Regions from separate parts of the Actinopolymorpha sp. B17G11 genome, predicted to be linked through region 1. Evidence: riboswitches for the same ligand, from Rfam matches in the RefSeq annotation. Region 1 holds a riboswitch; the other holds the start of a gene.
The links. Region 1 has a riboswitch for cobalamin ahead of ABN028_RS13730 (SCO2322 family protein). Riboswitches for the same ligand answer to the same signal wherever they lie in the genome.
Positions count from the first base shown of each region.

Region 2: another riboswitch for cobalamin. It lies ahead of metE (5-methyltetrahydropteroyltriglutamate--homocysteine S-methyltransferase); the one in region 1 lies ahead of ABN028_RS13730 (SCO2322 family protein).

Region 1 is NZ_JBEFTW010000011.1:11,448-15,514, forward strand. It holds gene ABN028_RS13720 (ABC transporter ATP-binding protein) at 1-248, opposite strand, end outside; gene ABN028_RS13725 (energy-coupling factor transporter transmembrane component T family protein) at 245-1,456, opposite strand; gene ABN028_RS13730 (SCO2322 family protein) at 1,468-2,253, opposite strand; cobalamin riboswitch at 2,405-2,593, opposite strand; gene ABN028_RS13735 (hypothetical protein) at 2,659-2,868, shown strand; gene ABN028_RS13740 (DUF3043 domain-containing protein) at 2,908-3,495, opposite strand; gene ABN028_RS13745 (PspA/IM30 family protein) at 3,864-4,067, shown strand, end outside.
Region 2 is NZ_JBEFTW010000033.1:56,506-60,572, reverse strand. It holds gene ABN028_RS27230 (Nramp family divalent metal transporter) at 144-1,658, shown strand; cobalamin riboswitch at 1,726-1,955, shown strand; gene metE (5-methyltetrahydropteroyltriglutamate--homocysteine S-methyltransferase) at 2,001-4,067, shown strand, end outside.

The DNA.
Region 1 (4,067 bases):
ACGTCGGCGAGGTCTCGCGGATGGTGCGTACGGGTCTCGCGCCCGTCGACGACCACGCGGCCGCCCAGCGTGCCGCCGGTGAAGTGGGGGACCAGTCCGTTGATGGCGCGCAGCAGGGTGGTCTTGCCACTGCCGGTCTGGCCGACGACAAGGCACAGTTCGCCTTCGGCGATCTCGAACGTCACGTCGCGCAGGACCGGGCTCGCGCTCCCCGGGTAGCGCATCGACACCGACTCGAACCGGATCATGACGCTTGCACCTTCCCCCGTCGGTCGCCCGCCCGCTGGTCGTCTGCCTGTTTGTCGCCCGCCCGCTGGTCGTCTGTGTGTTCGTCGTCCGCCTGCTGGCCGGCGGGCGCCTCGTCGCTCACCGGTAGGGGAGGTGGAGCCAACCACGCGGGCAGGAGGCCGAGGAGCGCGGCCACGGTGGGGATCATCGGCAGCTCGGGCACCGTGAGCGGCACGGTACTGGCGACGAGGTCGCCGCCCCCCGCGACGGATGCCCACAAGAAGCCAGCGGCGACGGCAACGCCGCTGGCGGTGACCAGCCATTCCGGCAGGGCCCACGGATCTGGCCGGTACCTCGTCCGGACCGTGCGCCGGCCACCGAGCATCAACCCGGCGCACGCGGTGACGAGCCCCGCGCCGAGAGCGGGCAGGGCGAGGGTTCGGGTGGCACCGGCGTCGAGGAGCCCGTAGACGCCGACGCAGATACCCATCAGGCCCCCGAGGACGAGGCCGGAGGTGAGCAGGCGGGCCCGCCGGGTCACGTTGCCGAGCCGGCCGTATCCCCGTGAGTCCATCGCCGCCGCCAGCGCGAGGGAGCGTTCCAAAGCTCCCTCCAGGACGGGTACGGCGGTGGCACGGACCGAGCGCAGGCCACGGTCCGGCTGGCCGCGCAGCCGGCGGGCCGCCCGCGCCCGCGCCGCGTCGGCGACGAGCTGAGGTGCGAACGTCATGGCGACCACGACCGCGACACCCAGCTCATAGAGCGCTCCAGGCACGTGCGTGAGCAGGCGCTTGGGGTTGGCGAGCGCGTTCGCCGCCCCGACGCAGCCGAGTATCGCGGCGAGCCGCAATCCGTCGTACACCGCCGATGCCAGCGCCTCCGCGGTGACCTGGCCGCCGATCCGGATGCCGTCGACCCACTCCGGCAGGGGCAGCTCGGGCAGGGTGAAGAGGACCGTCCGGCCGGCGACGGCGGCGCCGAACACCGCCTGGAACACGACGCGGATCACGATGACCGCCAACCCGAGCTTGAGAAACGCCGCATAGGAGTTGGCCCACGGCGCGGTCGATCGCCTGGCCGCCACGACGTAACCCGCAACCGCCAGCAGCAAGGCGAGCAGCAGCGGGTTCGTCGTCCGGCTGGCGGCGGTGGCGAGCCCGAGCGCCCACAGCCACCACGCGCCCGGGTGCAGGTTCCGGGCGAAGGAGGGGCGATGGGCTGCACGCACGGGTCGGCCCGTCAGCCCGCCGAGCCGGCGTCGGCGTTGCGCTGACGCCGGATCATGAACCCACCGACAATCAGCACGACCACGACCGCGACGGCTGCCACCGGCAGGACTGGGAACCCATCCGACTCGGCGTCCGCGCTCGCGGCGGTTTCTGAAGACTCAGCTGGGCTGGAGTCCCCGGCGGGAGCGGCTGCCGCGGGCAGCGCGAGAGAGACGCTCGGCTCGGGCGTGGGGAACTCCGGCACCGAGTCGACGGCGTCGCCGCACCCGGTTGCTGGGAAGTCGTCGATGGCGCAGACCAGCCCTTTCTGCTCGCGTACCTCACCGATGGCGGCGAGCACCTGCGCGGAACTGGCTTTCGCGTCGACCACCGCGCATGCACCGCGGGCGTCCGGTGGCTCCGGCTCGCCCTCGGCCTCGCCGGCGAGGCCGTAGTCGACGACGACGGCAACGCGCTTCTTGCCTGTCTCGGCTGGTGTCGACCCGCAGATCTGATCGAAGTCTCCGGCGGCCCGCGGCAGGCGCGGCGGTGTCTTCTCGCCCGAGACGGCGAGCCGCCATCCCTCTACGGCACCGTCCTTCGGGGTGACGCCGGAAGGGCCGGACTTTGCCAGTGCCCAGGCGTCGTCCTGCCACTGGTAGAAGCCCCAGAAGCGGTACGCATCCGCGTGGGCGGTGCCGGTGCCAGCGGCGAGTACGGCCGCGAGTACAGCGGCACAGAGTACGACGAAGAACGGAACGGCCAGCGTGGCGTACAGCAGGCCGGCGCGACGACGGCGGCGGATCTCGGACCGCATCGATGTCCTCTCACGGTGTTCGGTCACGGTCGATGCGGGAACCGGACCACACACGAGAGATGCCCCCGGCAACGCAGGCGGCGTACGCCTGGAGCCGAGGGCGGGCTCGGGTGTCTGACCCGGGCTCCGCCCGCAGACCTCGACGGGTGGTGTGGAGCCGGCCGCCATGGTCAGGTGCTCCGGCTTGCCGCGGGCGCCTGGTGTCGAACCCCTGGATCGAGCCAGTGGATCGAGCGACCTGGCACGCGGCCTACGGTTGCGGGTCAGCGCCGGACTCGGACCGGCTTCCCCTGCTGGTGGTGGCCTTTTCGACCACAACCCCATGGCGGTAGTGCTGGACGGACGGTCTCACGCCCGCACCCGGAAGTCAAAGGAGGGTGGGGGCCTCCACTAGGCTCACCTGCCATGACGTGGACGTGGCGGCTCGAGGACGCCGAGGGCAACCCTGTGGACGCTGGCGAGTTGGCGCGCAGCGAATTCCCTTCGCAGAGCGACGCGGAGAGCTGGGTCGGTGAGTGCTGGCGTGATCTCGTCGCCGTGGGCGTCGACCAGGTGGTGCTGCTCGAGTCGGGGCGCGAGGTCTACGGGCCGATGAGCCTGCATCCCGCCGACTAGCTCGCACCACCTCGCCGGACGCGTCGGTCGCGGCGTCGTTCAGATCGTCTCGCCGGGCTTCACGAGCGGCTTGGGCATGCGGAGCCGGCGGATCTGGGTGGCCCGCATGACGCCGTAGGCGACGGCACCCCGGTGACTCTCGTCCGGGAAGCGTTCGCGCAACTGCCGCTTCAGCCGGCGTCCCATGAAGATCAGGTCGATCGGTACGACGATGATCGCGACCAGCCACAGGTAGGTGGCGACGATCTGTACCTGCGGCATGGGGATCGTCATGACGATGAAGATCACCAGGAAGTAGGGCAGGAGATACTCCGCGGGAGTACGCCTGGAGTCGACGAAGTCGCGGCAGAACCTCTTCACCGGGCCCTTGTCGCGTGCCGGGAGGTAGCGGTCGTCGCCGGTCACCATCGCCTGCTGGACCTTCGCCCGCTCGGCGCGGGCCTTCTCCCGCTGCTGGCGGATGGCTTCCTTGCGGTCACGCGGTGCCGACACGCGTGCCTTGCGTGCCTGTTCGGCATCGCGGCGCTTGGGGGTGGGCCGACCCTTGCTGCCCGGTCGAGCAGGAGCGGTCTCGGCGGCAGCCTCGGACGGCGGCGGCGCCTCTTCGGTCGTACGGCGTCGGAACACGATCGACAGGGTATCGGCTCGACCACGCTCACCGGCCGCGGAGGCCGCTGAGCGCCACCCGCGCATCCTGTCGTGGACACCGGGCGCACCGCGCCGGTGGATTCCGGGCCGTTACGGGCGACACCGGACGAATTCGGCTTCCAGGGCTTCGCCCATCGCCAGCGTGGCGTAGGTGAAGACGGGGCATGCAGCTACGAAGGTGCGTTCTCGCCGCCCGACCTGGGCACGCGTGGTAACTGCGGGGCGGGCGGGGTCGCTCTTGTTCGCTTCGCGGGCATAGGGTGATCGCAGGCAAACTGCTGTCCGGTGCCGCCGTGGCGCCCGACTTATGACGACCGGCCTGGAGACGAAGGGGGCGGCCGACCTCGATGGGTATCCTCAACCGCTTCGCGATGATCTTCCGCGCGAAGGCCAACAAGGCGTTGGACCGCGCTGAAGATCCGCGCGAGACCCTTGACTACTCGTACCAGAAACAGCTGGAGATGCTCCAGAAGGTCCGGCGCGGAGTCGCCGACGTCGCCACCAGCCGGAAGCGTCTCGAACTGCAGATGAACCAGTTGCAGCAGCAGTCC
Region 2 (4,067 bases), on a different contig from region 1:
CCGCGGCGACCGCAACGTTTTCGAACACGAGCTGAGCAATTCCGGCCGTCGTCCCTCTTGTCACGACACGTGCAGGAGGACCACTATCTGGTGGGATGCGACGGGTACCGTCGCCCGTCGCCGTGGAACCGCGGAGGCTTGCCATGGCCGAAAGCGTCGAGACCACCGGTACCGCACAGGCCACCCACCCGCTGGGGGTGAGTCGCCCAGATCTCGCAGTCGCCGATCTCCCTACGCCTGAAGAGGTTTTCGGCGTACGCAGGCTCGGTTTTCGGGAGCTCGTCAAGTTCGCGATCGGCCCGAGCCTCATCGCGCTCGGCATCTCCATCGGCAGTGGTGAGTGGTTGCTCGGCCCGCAGGCGGTCGGTACGTACGGCTTCATCGGCGTCGGCTGGGTCATCACGATCTCCGCGCTGCTGCAGACGTTCTACAACGTCGAGTGTTCCCGCTATGTCGTGGCGACCGGCGAAGTTCCCGTCGTCGGTTGGGGGCGGGTGCCGCCCGGCTGGATCCTGTGGGTGCCGCTGTCGGTCTTCGTCATCATCTTCGCGTTCATCGCCGGTGGTTGGGCGGCGTCCGCGGGCCAGGGCGTCTACGCCCTCGTGCACGGAGAGATCGCGGCGAGCGGCGCGGAAGAGCCACGGATCTACGCGATCCTGCTGCTCGTGGTCGTCTTCCTCATCACCGCCACGGCCCGGCGGATCAGCCGGGCGCTCGAGCTCGCCAACTGGATCATGGTCGGCACGATCCTCGTCCTCCTGCTGATCCTCGACCTGCTGCTCGTGCCCGCGAGCCTTTGGTGGGAAGGGATTCGTGGCTTCGTCACCCCGGCCGCCCCGCCTGCCGGCATCACCGCCACCGAGCTCGGCGGCCTCGCGGGCTTCACTGCCCTCGCGTCCGGGCTGAACTGGTACATCATGAGCCACTACCGTGACAAGGGCTACGGCATGGGCCACCGGGTCGGTTTCCTGAGCGGTCTGCGTGGCGACCGGAACGCCGTCCTCGCAAGCGGCATCACGTTCCCCGACGACGCGAAGAACCGTGCCCTGTGGCGGCGGTGGTACCGCCTGCTGCTCACCGACATGTGGGGCGTCTTCTTCGTCGGTGCGATGCTCGGCATGCTTCTCCCCACTCTGTTGATGGCGCGCGCGGTGGAGATCCGGGGCGAAGGGCCGACCCCCGAGACCGTTCCGACGTTCGTCGCCGACGTCCTTCGCGGCGAGTACGGGACGTTCGTCTTCTACGTCGCCTTGCTCATGGGCGTCTTCGTCCTCTTCAGCACCCAACTGGGCATCTTCGAGGCGATGGTACGAACCACCACGGACGCCTCGCACGCGACGAGTTCGAGGCTGCGCGCGTGGATCGAGGGCGATCCACGGAAGTTCTACTACCCGTTCATGATCCTGCTGCTCGTGATCATCAGCATCGTCATCCACCTGGCGGTGCCGGTCGGCCTCGTCCAGTGGTCGGCGAACATGGCGAACTTCGGCGCCCTGATCTATCCGTTCATGCTCATCTATCTCAACCGGCAACTGCCGAAGCCCGCACGTCCGCGCCCCTGGCACACCGTGATCCTGCTGTTGAACGTCCTGTTCTTCGGTTTCTTCTTCGTCAACTTCGTCGCCGACCTGGTAGGCGACCCGCTCATCACCTTCTGACAAGGCCGCTGCCGAGGCCCGCCCTGTGCTTCAGCCGGGCTGCAACGGTCCGTGGGCCCTGGGCGCTATGGTCGTAGGTGTGGTTGGTTCGCTCGACCGGCACGACCCTTCGTGACCGGCCGGGCGAGGTAAGAGGGAACCCGGTGGGATTCCGGGACTGCCCCGCAGCGGTGAGTGGGAACGACCGCCGTACGAACGCACTGGGCCGACATCATCGGTCGCCTGGGAAGCGACGGCCAGTAGGCAGAGCGCAGAGCGCCCACGAGTCCGAAGACCTGCCGACCGCCCGCGCGCCGCCCCGGCGTCGCGGTCCGCTATCTGAGTTCCCGAGGGAAGGACTCCATGGCAGTACGTACGACCGTGCTCGGATATCCCCGGATCGGCCCACGGCGCGAGCTCAAGCGCGCGGCGGAGGCATTCTGGGCGAGCCGATCCGATGCCGAGACTCTTCACCAGACCGCCGTCCAACTCCGCCGGCAGACGTGGGAGTCGCTGCGCGACGCCGGCGTCGACGACATCCCGTCCAACACCTTCTCGCTCTACGACCACGTGCTCGACCAGGCGGTACTTGTCGGCGCGATCCCGGAGCGGTTCGCCGGCCTGGAGGGGCTCGAGCGTTACTTCGCGATGGCCCGTGGCACCGCCGGGGTGCCGCCACTGGAGATGACCAAGTGGTTCGACACCAACTACCACTACCTCGTGCCGGAGCTCGGCCCGGAGACGGCGTTCCGGCTCGACCGCGACGCCGCGCGGAAGCCGGTCGCCGAGTACCGCGAGGCGGCGGCGCTCGGGATCGACACCCGCCCCGTGCTCCTCGGCCCGGTCAGTTTCCTGCTGCTGGCGAAGCCTGACACTGAAGCGCCCAAGGGGTTCCGGCCGCTCGACCTGCTGCCGGGCCTGCTCGACGTGTACGCCGACCTGCTGGCGGAGCTGGCGGCCGCCGGGGCGACCTGGGTGCAGCTCGACGAGCCGGTGCTCGCCGCCGACCGGACACCCGAGGAGATCCAGGCCGTCCGTACGGCCTACGACCGGCTCGGCGGCCTGCCTCCGAAGCGGCGACCCAAGCTGGCCGTGGCCACGTACTTCGGGGCGATCGGCGACGCGCTGCAGACTCTCGGTCGTACGCCGGTGGAGGGCGTTGCGCTTGACCTCGTGACCAGCCGGGCCGACGTCGCACGCATCGCCGGCGCGGGACTCGCGCGGAAGACGCTCTTCGCCGGCCTGGTCGACGGCCGCAACGTCTGGCGTACCGACCTCTCCGGCGCTCTCGCCACTGCCGCCTCGCTCCTGGGTTCGGTCGGCGAGCTGGTCGTGAGCACCTCGTGCTCGCTGCTGCATGTCCCGCTCGACCTCGACCTGGAGCGGGGCCTGCCGGCGGACCTTCGCGAACGGCTGGCGTTTGCCCGGCAGAAGGTGGCCGAGGTGGTCCTGCTGGGCCGCGCGCTGCGGGAGGGTCGGTCCGCGATCGAGTCGGAGCTTTCCGCGGCCACGCGCGCCCGAGCGACGGCCCGGCAAGGTGCGGTTGACGCGCGGGTGCGAGCCCGGATCACCGCGCTGGGCGAGGGCACGCCACGAGGCGACTTCGCCGCCCGGGCGGCCACCCAGAAGGCGGTGGGGAACCTGCCGTTGCTGCCCACGACGACGATCGGGTCGTTCCCGCAGACGAAGGAGATCCGCGCCGCACGGGCCGATCTGCGGGCGGGTCGGATCTCCGCGGCCGACTACGACGCCGCGATGCGGGCGGAGATCGACCGGGTGATCGCCCTGCAGGAGGACGTCGGGCTGGACGTGCTGGTCCACGGCGAGCCCGAACGCAACGACATGGTGCAGTACTTCGCCGAACGCCTCGCGGGCTACGCGAGCACCGATCATGGCTGGGTCCAGTCGTACGGCAGTCGTTATGTCCGGCCACCGATCCTCGCAGGGGACGTGTCCCGGCCCGAGCCGATGACGGTGGAATGGACGACGTACGCACAGTCGCGGACGACGAAGCCTGTCAAGGGAATGTTGACAGGCCCGGTGACCATGCTCGCGTGGTCCTTCGTCCGCGACGACCAGCCGCTCGCCGACACCGCGAAGCAGGTGGCGCTGGCGCTGCGGGACGAGATCCGCGACCTGGAGGCGGCGGGCATCCGCTACATCCAGGTGGACGAGCCGGCCCTGCGGGAGCTGTTGCCGTTGCGAGCGGCGCAGCAACCGGACTACGTCGCGTGGGCGGTCGCGGCGTTCCGACTGGCGACGTCAGGGGTCTCCGACGGCACCCAGATCCACTCGCACATGTGCTATTCGGAGTTCGGGGAGATCGTCGACACCATCGACGCGCTCGACGCCGACGTCACCAGCGTGGAGGCGGCCCGGTCCCGGATGGAACTCGTCGCCGACCTCGCACGGGCGGGCTACCAGCGAGGT